Regions from separate parts of the Bifidobacterium sp. LCP19S3_E9 genome, predicted to be linked through region 2. Evidence: riboswitches for the same ligand, from Rfam matches in the RefSeq annotation. Region 2 holds a riboswitch; each other region holds the start of a gene.

Region 1 (4,567 bases), on a different contig from region 2:
CCTTTCCGGTTCGGCTCCTTCATCAGCGACCTTTTCATAACGATAGAAGGTTGCTCTATCGTCAGAAGTTGTATAATTGCCAAATTTGGTCACTAACTTCGAGCCTTCGCTCGTACCATTCACAACGAAACAATCAACACCTGTATTTGCTGTGAACATTAAATTAGTCTTGCTCGAAGCTGCTGATTGAGCCAAGCCCGTGGCGGTATCGATAACCGTTTCCCCGCCTTTTGCATAATCAGCATAGTCGTTTTGCCATGAATTATCACCTATGTTCTGCCAAGATTCGTCTCCAGATACTAGCGGGCACTGCGGCTCACTGGCACGCTGCATAGGTGATCGACGCTGAACCCGTGGCGCTTGACGCCGCAGAATTCCTCGAACTGAATGTCACCTGGGTATTCAATGTAACCAGTTTGCTACCCGAATACTGGCCGACACTCGCACTGGCCGCACCGGAATCATTGCCGGACGACGGCGCCGAATAAATCAACACCGTGTTCTTGTCGGCGGAACCGCTGCTGCCACCCGTCGTGGCATATCCAATCGAGTTGGAATACGTGACGAAACGCTCAAGCCGCTGGGTTGCCATCATTACCGTAGACGCCGATTGAGCACGCACCGCAGTCGAATTTGTAGACCGGAGGTACTGCATGACACTGGCAGTGAACACTGACGAGAACAAGAGGAATATACCGAGTGCCACCATGAGTTCCGTCAGAGAAACGCCCTTTTGCTTATCGGTGTTCCTCAGCTTGCGCCAACGAGATGCAAACTTTCCTGCTGATCCTTCATGCTTTGCATCACAAGATCCGCTTCGCATGCTTACTGTTGTCGCCGGCTGTCCAACATTGCTCATACCACTATCCATACTGTTCACCGCCTCACTTGCTCTTCAGGGTGTCGTCATTGCTGCCATCGAAAATCGCGGCAGTGCTGTACCAGCAAGTCTTGCCTTGATGCTGGCTGTCCGGCCAAGTGACGAGCACAACCACGCGGGGCATCGGCGAATAGGTCGGACTAGAAGCGGTACCAGTGTTGAACGGGCCGGTCGGGAACTTCGTGGCGTCCGTGATGGATGCTGCATCAACGGCTTTGTTGCCTTCGCCGACATATTTGTACGCACCGACAGCGCCGGATGAAGTCACCAGACCTTGCTTCGACGCGGACAGGCAGGAAGCCTCGGCAGACAGGCGATAACATTTGCCGACAACCGTGCATACGGTATACGTGGCGCCTTCCCTGCTGGTCGTTGGTCTCGACCTTGGCCTGGATCGCCGTGGCGCTCGGAGAATCATTCCACCCCAGATCCATGGTATCTGAAGCGTTCTCAATCACATTGAAATCGGTAGCCGCCTTGAGCGCCCCCTGCGCCCCCGACTTGGACATGCCCGACGTGAGCGTAGAGAAAATCGTGTTGCCTTCTTTGCCCTTCACGCTTTCCTGTACCCGCTCCATACCCGATTCGGCAAGACCAACCGCGATGGCACGCTGCTGGTGTGCGTAGGAAGAATGCACGGCGGTGACGGCGAACTGGGCAGCCGCCAGTCCGACGAGCGTCAACATGCCAATCGCCACGATGACCTCAACCATGGTGAAGCCGCGCTGCATACGTTTGAGCAGCGCCCGCCTCCTACCGTATGTATGGCCCACGGTTGTTCTCCTCTCTTATACCGGGCGTCAACCCGTGCCGGGAACTTGTTTTCTCTCTCGTTTTCCGTATTACCCTGCTGCCAGTCAATGACCGCCAGATAATAGGTGAGCCCCGCAAAGCCTCAACCCTGCAGGGCGAATTGATGTCACGGCTTATGCGGATACCATTCCAAAGCGCCTGTGGTGCTCTCGTGCTTGTATTCGGAATCACCCAAATCGCTGCCCCCTCGACGGTATAGCAATCACCGCCGTTGGTGTCGCTGTAGCTGATGGTCACCTTGATGGTGTTGTCTTTGGACACTGTAATGGGGATGCCGCTGATGGTGCCGCCGGCCTGCGTAAATGTGCATTCCTTGTCGCTGCATGTCGTCGAAGAATCATTGGTCTTCATCGTCAGCTTTTCGCCGTCTTTGAGCTTGGTCATGGCGGTGGCGATGGTCACCTGGGCGTTGTTGCACATCGTTCTGCACGGATGAACGCCATGCCGACTTACGCTGATTCAGATAAATAGGGACCGCCACCCATACGAAGAAGACCGCCGTCACCAGTTGAATGCTTTTTATTCCCCACTCGTATGGGACGCCGAGACGTGCGGGAATCGCGAACAACAGCCACCACAACGGCGGGTGTCCTTCGTAATGCGGGCGTACCAGCAAGAGATCATGCCATGAGCAGTCGCGGGCGATCAACCATGATTACGCCTCATCGAACCAAGGTTCGTGGAAGCACATCACCACGATGACAACGACTGCGTACACAGCCAACACGACCCATTGTCAACAACGCGACTGGCCGTTTTTCATCTTCACCGCCAGATGATGCATGAAGTCCTTCTCCTCTCAGTTTGCCCGGCCGTAGCGAGACGTGCGCGCCGCAACGTCGACCCCGATAGTGTGATCGCAATCCGAGCGAGACCGATCTACACCAACCACACATCCACGCCGGCGCAAGGCGACCGAAAGACAACCGTGTCAGTGTCCCGGGAGATTCAGTGCTGTCAGCAACGCCTGGAAAAGACCTACGTCATTCGGACTCGGCAGGACATACGTAACCTCTTAATATTATCCGGAACCCTGAACCTCAGCGGCGTGCAATCTGCACGCGCCAATCCGCCCCGAATCCACCCCGTGTCCTCGGGCGTCCATACGATGGCTCACATAATCCAATGCAGGGGAGCCTGCCGCAAGGCAAGGCTGAGAAAGGCACCGTGCCTGACCCTTAGAACCTGTTGGTTAGAACCAGCGTAGGGAGCAATGATGAACACAGACGCATCACCAGATATCACCGGCAGTACCAGCGCAGCCCTGAACGGAACACCGTTGCCAGCGGACGACCCCGAGCGCCAGCTGATTGCGAAGGCTGTGCGCGAGGTGAAGGACACCACGCCGCTCGCCCAATCATTCACGAACTTCGTGACCATCAACCTTGTCGCCAACGCGCAGCTCGCGGCAGGCGGCACCGCGGCGATGAGCTACCTGCCGGACGATATCATCGACACCGCGGCAATCGCCAAGGCCACCTACATCAACGTCGGCACCCTGCTGCCGTTTTTCAAGGACGCGCTCGGCAACATCGCGCGGTCGCTGCAAGCCATGCACCACCCGTGGGTGCTTGACCCCGTCGCCGCCGGCATCGGACGCACCCGTTCCGCCATTCTGTGGGCATTCCGCTCCGCTCCTCCGACCATCGTGCGGGGTAATGCTTCGGAAATCATCGCGTTAGCGGGAATCTGGGATCTCAACGTCCCATCCGCTGGTTCCGATACAGGAGCCAAGGAGGGAACCACACGACCGGCAGGCGTCGAAGCTGTCGATGACGTGGACAGCGCCACAAACGCCGCAATCGTGATGGCGCGATATTTGCGCAGCTACGCGCCAAATCACCGTGCCGCTGTCGCCGTGTCCGGCGCCACAGATCTTGTCACCGACGGAGACACCGTGTACCGGTTGCCCGGCGGCAGCTCGATGATGACGAAAATCACCGGTGCCGGATGCTCGCTCGGCGGGGTCACCGCCACCTATCTCGCCGTAGCCGATCCGCTTACCGCCGCGCTGGCTGCGAGCGCACTGTACAACCGTGCCTCCGAGCAGGCTGCGGAAGGCTGCACCGGACCAGGAAGCTTCCAAACCCGATTCCTTGACGCGCTGTGGAACGTCACCGCCGAAGACATCGCCGCATCGCCAATCATCGTGTCACATGTCCCTGCGTCGCAAAACAGCGTATCTCCAGACACCGCAGGCACGGCCTGACAAGTCGCAATCGAACCGCGCCAAGCATGTAGACGTTGCTCCATCGCCAAGGAAACACATCCGGCATGCCCGCAACGCCGTCGCGGTGAGACCAGCGGCGAGCAATGCATACGCAAACGTAATCATCCCATCGCCATATTTAGGTGAGATATCGCTGATATTGAGCGAATGAATCGTTTGCATAATATCAATGCATTCGGCAGTAAGCCCCAGCACGATACTTCAGAACTTCAGAACCAAGGGTCACAATCGGCCCAATAACAGAAAGAAACACCATGACCAACTACCCCTACGCCTCCATGCGGGACACCTTCGACTTGACCGCCTACTGCATCCTCGGGTCGCAAGATACCAAGGGACGCCCGATCGGCGATATCGTCGATGACGCGCTGCAAGGCGGCGCCACCTTCATCCAGCTGCGTGACAAAACCGCAGATGCCAAGCAACTGACCGAAACCGCACGGGATATCGCGCAGATCATCGAAGACAACGACAAGTCCGACACGGTCGCCTTCGTCATCGACGACCGTGTGGACGTCGTCTGGCAGTGCCGCAATCTGGGTATCAAGGTCGACGGCGTGCATATCGGGCAGGACGACATGGACCCGCGCGAGGCGCGACAGCTGCTCGGCGACGATGCCATCATCGGCCTGAGCGCGGAAACC
Region 2 (4,567 bases):
TGAGAGCGCTGCTGCACGTGTGGACGGGCGTGCTGCTGGGAGCGCAGACGGAAGCATTGCAGGAAGTGTTGCCGGAAGCGATGCTGGAAGTGCTGCCGGAAGCGAGGGGGTTAGATCATGAATCTCCGGTCAATCTGTTCCGAAGCCGTGCGGAACATCAGCGCGGGGACCACGCGGGCAGCATGGTTTTTCCTCGTCATGCTCATCACCGGTGCGCTTCTTGGCGGGTACGAAGCCATGTCCATCGTGCAGCTCGAACAGGAAGCGATCACGCGCATCAGTTCGGACGCCGATACGAAAGCCTTCATCGGCGCAAGCGTCGACGGCCAAGCGTGCGACGGGCTCGAAATGGTCCACAACGGGCCAAGCCTTGCAGGAGCGGCCCGTGCTGCCGAAAGCATCACCGCGTCCTCGACGCCCGGCATGGAACTGCCCGCGTACGAAGTGACCCCGGGATTCATCAAACTGCTTGCATCCGGGCAGAAAACGGCGAACGCGGCATCGTCGTCTGCGTCCTCGTCTGCGCAACAGGGGGCGACATCAACGCAACAGGAAGTGAACGAGACCGCTGACACCTCGGGAATATGGATTTCAACCGACGTCTCGCATGATTTCGGACTGGTTAAAGGCAGCGTCATGCAAACCAACCGTGGCGATATGACCATCGCCGGCGTATTCTCCTGGCCCAACGACGGCCGCGACACCAGATTCGCCTATGCGGCGATGATCCCGGTTTCGGCATCCTCCGGCGAATTCACCGAATGCTGGGCGAAGCAGTGGCCGGTCAGCGAACAGACCAACGACCTGCTGTATTCCACGGCGATCGTTTCGGGAACAGGCGGAAACACGACGGTCGCGCAGGTCAACAAATCCTTCGACTCCCGGTACAATGCGTACTCCAGCTATAAGAACCGCATGACGGTATGGCTGCCGTACGTTTCGCTAGCGGTCGGAGTGATTGCCGGGGTGATTTCCGTGCGGCGCAGGCGACTGGAATACGCGGGAGCCTTGCACGTAGGGCAGACCAAAGGCGCCCAACTGCTCGAAATGATCCTGGAGACGCTCATCTGGGCGGGGCTGGCGACCATAGCGTGCCTGGCGTTGCTGTGTGCCTACTGCTGGCGTATGTCCACCGACGGCTGGATGAACATCTTCATCGCCGCCTGCCGAATCTCCGCAACCGGGTTCGCTGGAGCGATGGCCGCGACATTCCTCGCCGGGCTCAGCGTGCGGGAGTCCCAGCTGCTGCGGTTCTTCAAGAGCCGGTAGGGTTGGGGATTTGAGTGTGCGGGTTAGGTGCGGCAGGTGGGTACGCGGCGTGCGCTAGATAGGCGACTATCTCCGGTTTTCTGCGCGGTTGAGGGAGCAGGAACGCCGAGATAGCGCGGTTTATACGGTAAGTTGCGCGAGATGAGGTCGGTGTTGGCGGTTGCTACGTGGCGTGGTTTGCGGGCTGTGGGAGATAGCTGCGTATCTGCGTGTTGCCAGTGCGGGGACGGCATAGGTTACTTGAGATGGCGCAGCTAATGTGGAATATTGTTTGAGTCGATGGCGTAGATGGCTGGGCCCGTATTGTGCGGGTTGCAGGGAACTGGAAATGCGCGTGTATCTCTGAGGCGCTGTTGCTGGATGAGTAATGGGCATAGGGGATGGTGAGATGGGCATGAGATTTTCGTGAGTTCATCGCGTATGGGACTGGCTCAATTCAACTGGAATCGCGTGGATTGAAAGATTGTTGTGTATCCGCGAGTTGCCGGTGTCGGGCGGGCGCGGGGCATGGGGGATGGCGCAGTAGTTTCGTCATGTTGTCTGGGTTGGGGATGTATGTGCCGTGATCTGTGTGGCGTGGGTTGCAGGAAGTCCGGGATACGCGTGCATCTGCGGTTTGCTGGTGCGGGGGTAATGCGGGTTGTTGGAGATAGCGCGGTTTGTGCGGGAAGTTGTGTGAGATGGGGGTGGGGTTGGTGGTTCCTGCATGGCGTTGCTCGCGGGGTGCCGGAGATGGCTATGCATCTTCGGGTGGCCGGTGCCGGGCGAGTACAGAATATCCGAGATGCGGGCATATCGTGGGGCCGCCGTGCCGGTATGGGGATGATATGGGAATCATGCAAAATCATGGGGTGCCCCTAGACTGAACAACCGACACGGGGGCTTGGCTGAACGCCAGGCTGAGATGGGGGTTTCCTCCGACCGAATGAACGTGAACCGGGCAATGCCGGCGCACGGACGTCGCTCTTCCCGTGCCTGAGAACAACCGTTCAAGAAAGGCACATCATTATGACACAAGCCGCGAATACCGCAGCATCATCCACAGTGAATCTCAAGTGGCGCGTTGTCGACATCGCCGTTGCATCGGTGATCGGCGTGGCCAGCGCACTGATTTATTGGCTGGTCGCCCTGCTGACCGCCGCACCTTGGACCGCACTGGACGCAATCGTCCCCGGTCTGCCCGGCCTGTTCAACGGACTGTGGCTGTTCGCCGGGCCCTTGGCCGCCATCATCGTGCGTAAGCCGGGCGCCGCAGTGTATGCGGAGATCGTCGCCGGCATTCTTGAAGCGTTGATGGGCAACATGTGGGGCGGTCTCGCCACATTCCTGATCGCTTTGGTGCAGGGCGTGTGCGCGGAGCTTGCGTTCGCGATTGTGCGTTACCGCAAGTGGACCCTGCCGGTTGCCGCCCTGTCCGGCGCGCTGTCGGGGGTCGGATGCTGGGCGTACAGCTTCATCGAAAACCTTCAGGGCATCAATCTTGCCGGGTCGTACGGCATTGTCTACCTGATCACCACTGTGGTGTCTGGCCTGTTGATCGCCGGCATCCTCATGTGGTACCTGTACCGTGCGATCGCGCGGACGGGTGCGCTCGACAAGTTCGCGTCAGGGCGTGAGGTGCGCGGTATCAGCGCCTGAGAGACAACACCGTCTGAAATCACCGTCTGACAGCACCATCTGAAAGCGTCAGCGTCTGAAACCCCGGGGCTTGCGGCGGAGCGCCGATACGGCTTCGCAAGTCAGTGGCATAAGACCCGCCACCAGTATGGGCGGGCGGTTTCGGGATCATTGCAGCGATATACCACCCTGTGCCGGGCATCATCGAAATCCGGCATCGCATAGGAAGACATGAATATGAGCAACAACTCTTCGAACGCATCCAACGCATCCAACACATCCGTCGCCACATCGACATCTACTGGCAATTTGGCAACCGTTCAACCCGAGGCGACCCCGGTCGCAGCGGGTCGCCCCAGCCTGAGATGGCGTGTCGTAGATATCGCCGTCGCGTCGGTGATCGGCGTGGCCAGCGCACTGATTTTCTGGCTGGTGTCCCTGATTTACTCACTGGGCGTCGGCGACCTGATCGGTCTGGTCATGCCCGGATTCCAAGGCATCTACAACGGTTTGTGGCTGTTCGCCGGCCCCTTGGCGGCGGTCATCATGCGCAAGCCCGGCGCCGCCACGTACGCGGAACTGCTCGGCGGGGTCATCGAAAGCCTGATGGGCAACCAGTGGACGGGCATGGACACGTTCAGCACATCGCTGATGCAGGGCGCGTTCGCCGAACTTGCGTTCCTCATTGTGCTGTACCGCGTGTGGAACGTGCCGATCACCATGCTGTCCGGTGCATTCGCGGGTGTCGCCGTGTGGCTGCATGACATTTTCATGCGCGGCCAGGCGTTCACCGGGCAGTACATCACCATCTATCTGGTCACGTCGGTGATTTCTGGCATCGTGTTCGCCGGTATCGTAGTGTGGTACTTGTATCGGGCGATCGCACGGACCGGTGCGCTCGATAAGTTCGCGTCCGGACGCGAGGCACGGGCTGCAGCCTGAATAACCGCGAGGCGATGAGTCTCGCTCCAAACGCCGGCACTTCGACGGAACTGTTCAAGTGCACGGCAGAACAGTATGGCAGTATAGCCCGGCAAGCATGGGTGGAACCGCGATCCGGCGGACGGCAGTTCGCGATACAGTAGCGAACGGCGACAGAACAACGGTTCCACGCCAGCGCATTCGAAGACGGCAGGACACAGGACGCGATGAAGTCAAGCGAACACAACAACAACACGATGACGGCAGGATCGATGCAACCGACATCGGTATCGACACAACCGGCACGCCTCGAATTCCATGATTGGGGTTACCGGCATGCTTCACGCCGCCACTTCGCCGTCCGCGGCCTCAACCTGAGCATTGAACCCGGCCAGCGCGTACTGCTGCTTGGGGCTTCCGGCATAGGGAAATCTACCATTCTCGAAGGCGCGGCCGGATTGCTCGGCGGCGATATCGAAAGCGTGAACACCGCCGCTAACGGCACGACCAGCACCATTGACGCGGATGGCGGGTTGACCGAGGGGAGCGTCACTGTTGACGGCACGCCCGTCAGTCAGGCCAGGGGACGCGTCGGCCTCGTATTGCAGGACCCGGATGCGCAGGCGATTTTCGAACGGCTTGGTGACAATGTCGCCTTCGGTCCGGAAAATCTCAACGTGCCGCGCGAAGCGATCTGGCAGCGCGTCCGCGACAGTCTCGACGCGGTCGGCATGCACGGTATCCAGCTTGACCGTTCCAC
Region 3 (4,567 bases), on a different contig from region 2:
GCCGGTATTCCTGTCCTCCGGGGCACATTACACGCCGGTCGAAGTGCAGTTCCGCACCATCGCGATGGATTACTGGGCGAGCCTTGAACACCAGTTGCGTTATAAATCCGATCTGCCCGACGCCAAACTCGCCGAACATTCGCAAACCCTGCTCGATTGCGCGCGTAGTCTGCAGAACATCGAAGCGCAAATGCAGGGCATTCACCGCGATATCACCGGAGCCCCACGTGTTGAGGAGGCTCCGCAGGCCTGACCTCTCGCGTCTTGCGCAGAATCCCGAAACATCTGGTGCACCCCGCTTGCCGACAAGGCGCACCAGATGTTCTTTCCCGGCGCAGAATGTCAATACCATCGTGGGGGCGCCGGACCCCTGGGCCTCAAGGCCTTGAGACCCCAAATATCCTAGAATCCCAGCGCAGGTCTGGTCAGTCCTTGTTCAAAGAAGCGGAATTCATGCTCCGACGAAACGAGCGCCGCATGCATCATATGCTCATATTCGTCAATCGATGCTTCGGCGGCCAGCCGGTCGCAGATCTGCACCTCGCGCAGCGTGCTCTCGGTGAATTCCGGGTCGGAGTACATGCGGATCCACTCGCCGAAGGGATGCGTGTCGACATCAATATGCTTGTTGCGCACCTGCTCGCGCATTTCCTTGCCCATCGCGGCGTACAGCCAGAAACACGGCATGACCACGGCGGCGAGCCGCGCATACGAACCGCTGTCAGCGACCCGATGCTCGTGTCCGATATAGGCTGCCGTCACTTCGGAACGGGAAACCGGCGACGGGTCGAATCCGTGCTTGACGAACCAGTCGTGGTGGAACATCACTTCAGAATCCACGCCACCGGACGCCGCCTGCGCGAAGAACACCCGCTCGTCCAGCCGGTCGGCGCGCGAGGAGGCAAGGGCGAGCAGCGATGTGTAATCCGTCAGATAGATATCGTCCTGATGCAGGTAGAACGCGAAGTCCTCCAATGACAGCGTGGCGTCCACCATGCTGGTGATGAAGCGCATGCCGTGAATCCGCTCGCGGATCGGCCGCACGCGGTTCCAATAGTCGGCGCTGAACCGCATACCGGTTGGCGCATGCCTCCACGTGAAATCGACAGGACCATGCCCTTTGCCGACATGCAGCCGGTCGGCGGCGGCAATCGCCCCGTTCATCCATGTCTTCGCGCGGCGAGCCGCCTGCTCCCACGTGTCGCATTGCGGGCGCAGCGCGGCGAGCGTGCTCGACAGGGTGTCCCCCGTACCGTGGACGTTGTGGGTGCGCACCGCACGGCCTTCGATACGCGTGGTGCGCACCTCGCCCTGCCCGTCGGACGGTTCGGCGAGGATGTCAGTGCTTGACGCGCCACCGGCGAGCGCGAGCGCACCGCCTTTGGCGTATACGGCGACGCCATAGCGCTTGCATACCTCGTGTGCCATGGATTCCAGCGTGTCGATATCCGCGGCCGGCTGGTCGGCGTCGGCGAGTGCGGCGAGTTCCGGCACATTCGGCGTGATGATGTCGGCCATGGGGATGATGTTGCGCAGGACCTGTTCGGCTTGCGGGGTGAGCAGGGCGTCACCGGATTTCGCGTACATGACCGGGTCGAGGACGACTACCGGTTTGGCGATGCCCTCGTCACAGTAATGCTGCTCCAATGCGGTCAGCCACCCTTTGACCGCTTCGACGAGTTCGGGGGTACCGAGCATACCGATTTTCATCGAGTCGATGATTGCGTCGTCGCTGACCGCATTGAGCTGTGTGACAAGGAAGTCCGGCTCCATGTTCACGATGCTGGTCACGCCCTGAGTGTTCTGTGCGAGGACGCTGGTCATGGCCGCATACCCGAACACTCCTTGTGCGGTGAACGCTTTCATGTCCGCCATAGTTCCGGCGCCGCCGATCGGGTCTGAGCCTTCGATGGACAGGACTCTCAGCCGGGATGGCGCGTCTGCTGCACACTCCCCCGCGGCCTCCAATTGCGCGAGCACCGCCATGGCACCGCTGGCATGTGGGGTTTCATTTGATTGCTGGTATTGTGGCTCACTCATGCCGGACATCCCTTCGCTAGTGCTGACTAGATCAGGTTCAACGGGTGTGTTCTCAGCCTGTCGGCACCCCGTGTCACCGGCAATCCACCATAGCCGACCCCACGGTCAATGCCGCCCTGCACACGTCCGCTCGGTTCGGATATGCTGGAATCATGCAAGAGAATGAGAAACGGCACCGTATCGTCGGCAGCTCGTTGTTGCTGCTGACATCCCTGATCTGGGGATTCGCCTTCGTCAGCCAAGTGCAGGGCATGCAATCGGTTTCCCCGATGTTCTTCAATGCGATCCGATTCACCTTGGGCGCTGTGTCGCTGGTGCCCGTGCTTGTCGTGATGTCAAGGATTCAGGCGGGGCGCGCGGCAACGCGGCAGTCCCCGAACGCCAGCCGCGGCACACTTGCGGTATGGTCTGCGGTGTGCGGGCTGATTTTGTGGGCCGGCGCCACCTCGCAGCAATACGGGGTCCAATTGAGCATGTCCGCCGGGCATTCCGGATTCGTGACCGCCTTGTATATCGTGCTGGTTCCTGTGCTAGGTTTCCTGTTCCTGCATCGGCGGATCCACATGCTCACCGTACTGGCGATTATTGTGTCGATAGTCGGGTTCTATCTGCTGTGCGTCACCGACTCCATCCGCACCATCAGTGTGGGCGATCTGGTGCTGCTGGCGAGCGCGGTGTTGTATGCCACGCATATTCTCGTCATTGATCGGGTGGGCGGCAGGCTCAATCCGATTGCATTGTCGCTTGGCCAGTATCTGGTGGTATCGCTGCTCAGCTGGGTGTCGACATTGGTGTTGCACCAGGTGGATTGGCAAGGTGCGTTGGCCTGTGCGGGCGCGCTCGCGTACGCGGGCATCATGTCGGTGGGCGTCGCGTATACGCTCCAGGTGGTTGGGCAACGGGTTGTCCCGCCTTCGCAGGCGTCGATGATTATGTCGTTGGAATCGTTCTTCTCAGCTGTCGGCGGAGCGCTGATTTTGCATGAGACGATGTCGGGACGCGGATATGTGGGCTGTGCCATGATTTTCCTCGGCACGATTCTCGCCCAGATTGATCCGGAACATCTGATCAGACGATTTTCTCCAGATGATTCCCAGCAAAAGACCATAGAATAATCGCAAGAAAGGAGCAATCATGACCTACGATCAGCAGCCCCAGAATCCTTCACCTCAACACATCCAATACCAGGCCGACGGACAGGGGCAGCCGCAGTATGGCCAGCCGACCGCGCAGCCACAGGCCGTCTACTATCAGTCCCCTGCCGGCGCCGGCGCGAGCGCAGGATATGCAGCCCCAGCTTCGGCCATTCCCGCCCAGGTCGCGTCAGTCACCGAACATGCGGAACGGACCTCAATGATCCGTGCCTACGCCGAAATGACTGCCGGTCTCGCGGTAACAGCCGTGGTGGCGGTGCTCACCCAGACCTTTGGACTGCTCAACAGCTTCCTGGCGGCCACCGGCAGTCTAGGATGGATTGGTCTGATGCTCGTGCAGATTGTCATGGCCATCGCCATTGGCAATCGTGCGATGAATCTCAAGGCGGGGGCCGCACGCGTGCTGTTCTACCTGTATGCCGCGTTGATGGGCTTCACGTTGAGCTCGATTTTCATGATTTACGACATTGGCTCGATTGGAACGGTTCTTGCGCTGTGCACCGGGTTCTTCTTCGTGCTGACCATGCTGTCGCTGACCATGCGTTCCAGTCTGTTGAAAGCCGGTCCCATTCTTCTGGCAGCGCTCATCACTTTGATTGTCGGCGAATTCTTCATCATGCTCGTCGCTCCGGGTTCGACCGGAATCATGGTGATTTCCGCGATCGGCGTGCTCATCTTCGCCGGGCTGACCATGTACGATGCGCAGAAAACCCGTGTCCTGTTCGCGCAGTATGCCGGACAGCCTGAAGCAATCAAGAGCCTGTCAATCGTATGCGCGTTGAATCTGTATCTTGATTTCGTGAATATGTTCCTGTATCTGCTGCGTCTGTTCGGCAGCCGCGACTAAGGATTGCCGTGCTGTGCGGTGCATACGTCGCACAGCACGTGTGATGATCGCATTCGGGCCCGGTCCCCTCATCAGGGACCGGGCCCGAATCATAGTCACGTGTGCATGCGTCAGCGCGTCGAGACGAAGGTCGGGAACACCTCGTCGATCACCGCCGCCCCTTTCTCCTGAGCGGACTGCGCATAATCGAAACGCAACGTGAGAATCGATTGCTGGGTGACGATCTCCTTCACGTATGTGATGGTGCCGTTCTCCGCATAACTGCACACCATGATGTCGCCGGACAGCAGATGGTAGGACACGCTGTGGCCGGAAGCGCAGGCGGAGTATTCGCTCGAAACCGTAGCACCAGTCGTATTCGATGCGCCGGAGACCTTGATGGTCATGCCGATTGAATCGTCGGTGAAGGTTCGTGTCGCGCCGTTATCGGTTTCCTCATGCCAGACGTAGCCGTCGGGGATGGACACCCGGTACCCCATCGCATCATTCGTGTACACGCCCGCCGGAGACGGTGTGGCGGCTGCGG

What was found. A riboswitch is a leader RNA that binds a small molecule or an ion and turns the genes downstream of it on or off. The one in region 2 is predicted to bind thiamine pyrophosphate.
Region 1: it holds a riboswitch for thiamine pyrophosphate, as region 2 does, so the genes downstream of both, ACTQYB_RS00960 (hydroxyethylthiazole kinase) here and ACTQYB_RS05950 (ECF transporter S component) in region 2, are expected to answer to the same signal.
Region 3: it holds a riboswitch for thiamine pyrophosphate, as region 2 does, so the genes downstream of both, thiD (bifunctional hydroxymethylpyrimidine kinase/phosphomethylpyrimidine kinase) here and ACTQYB_RS05950 (ECF transporter S component) in region 2, are expected to answer to the same signal.

Annotation. Positions count from the first base shown of each region.
Region 1 covers NZ_JBQKEV010000001.1:243,568-248,134, forward strand. Annotated here, with positions in the region: gene ACTQYB_RS00930 (hypothetical protein) at 1-333, opposite strand, end outside; gene ACTQYB_RS00935 (PulJ/GspJ family protein) at 317-859, opposite strand; gene ACTQYB_RS00940 (hypothetical protein) at 885-1,148, opposite strand; gene ACTQYB_RS00945 (type IV pilus modification PilV family protein) at 1,087-1,653, opposite strand; gene ACTQYB_RS00950 (hypothetical protein) at 1,634-2,077, opposite strand; partial or broken gene ACTQYB_RS00955 (ABC transporter permease) at 2,190-2,384, opposite strand; TPP riboswitch at 2,813-2,920, shown strand; gene ACTQYB_RS00960 (hydroxyethylthiazole kinase) at 2,910-3,902, shown strand; gene thiC (phosphomethylpyrimidine synthase ThiC) at 4,178-4,567, shown strand, end outside.
Region 2 covers NZ_JBQKEV010000009.1:34,246-38,812, forward strand. Annotated here, with positions in the region: gene ACTQYB_RS05940 (ABC transporter ATP-binding protein) at 1-121, shown strand, start outside; gene ACTQYB_RS05945 (hypothetical protein) at 148-1,269, shown strand; TPP riboswitch at 2,135-2,245, shown strand; gene ACTQYB_RS05950 (ECF transporter S component) at 2,278-2,907, shown strand; gene ACTQYB_RS05955 (ECF transporter S component) at 3,124-3,828, shown strand; gene ACTQYB_RS05960 (ATP-binding cassette domain-containing protein) at 4,035-4,567, shown strand, end outside.
Region 3 covers NZ_JBQKEV010000001.1:84,383-88,949, forward strand. Annotated here, with positions in the region: gene ACTQYB_RS00335 (GTP pyrophosphokinase) at 1-253, shown strand, start outside; gene thiD (bifunctional hydroxymethylpyrimidine kinase/phosphomethylpyrimidine kinase) at 403-2,040, opposite strand; TPP riboswitch at 2,032-2,121, opposite strand; gene ACTQYB_RS00345 (DMT family transporter) at 2,193-3,155, shown strand; gene ACTQYB_RS00350 (Bax inhibitor-1/YccA family protein) at 3,175-4,041, shown strand; gene ACTQYB_RS00355 (hypothetical protein) at 4,152-4,567, opposite strand, start outside.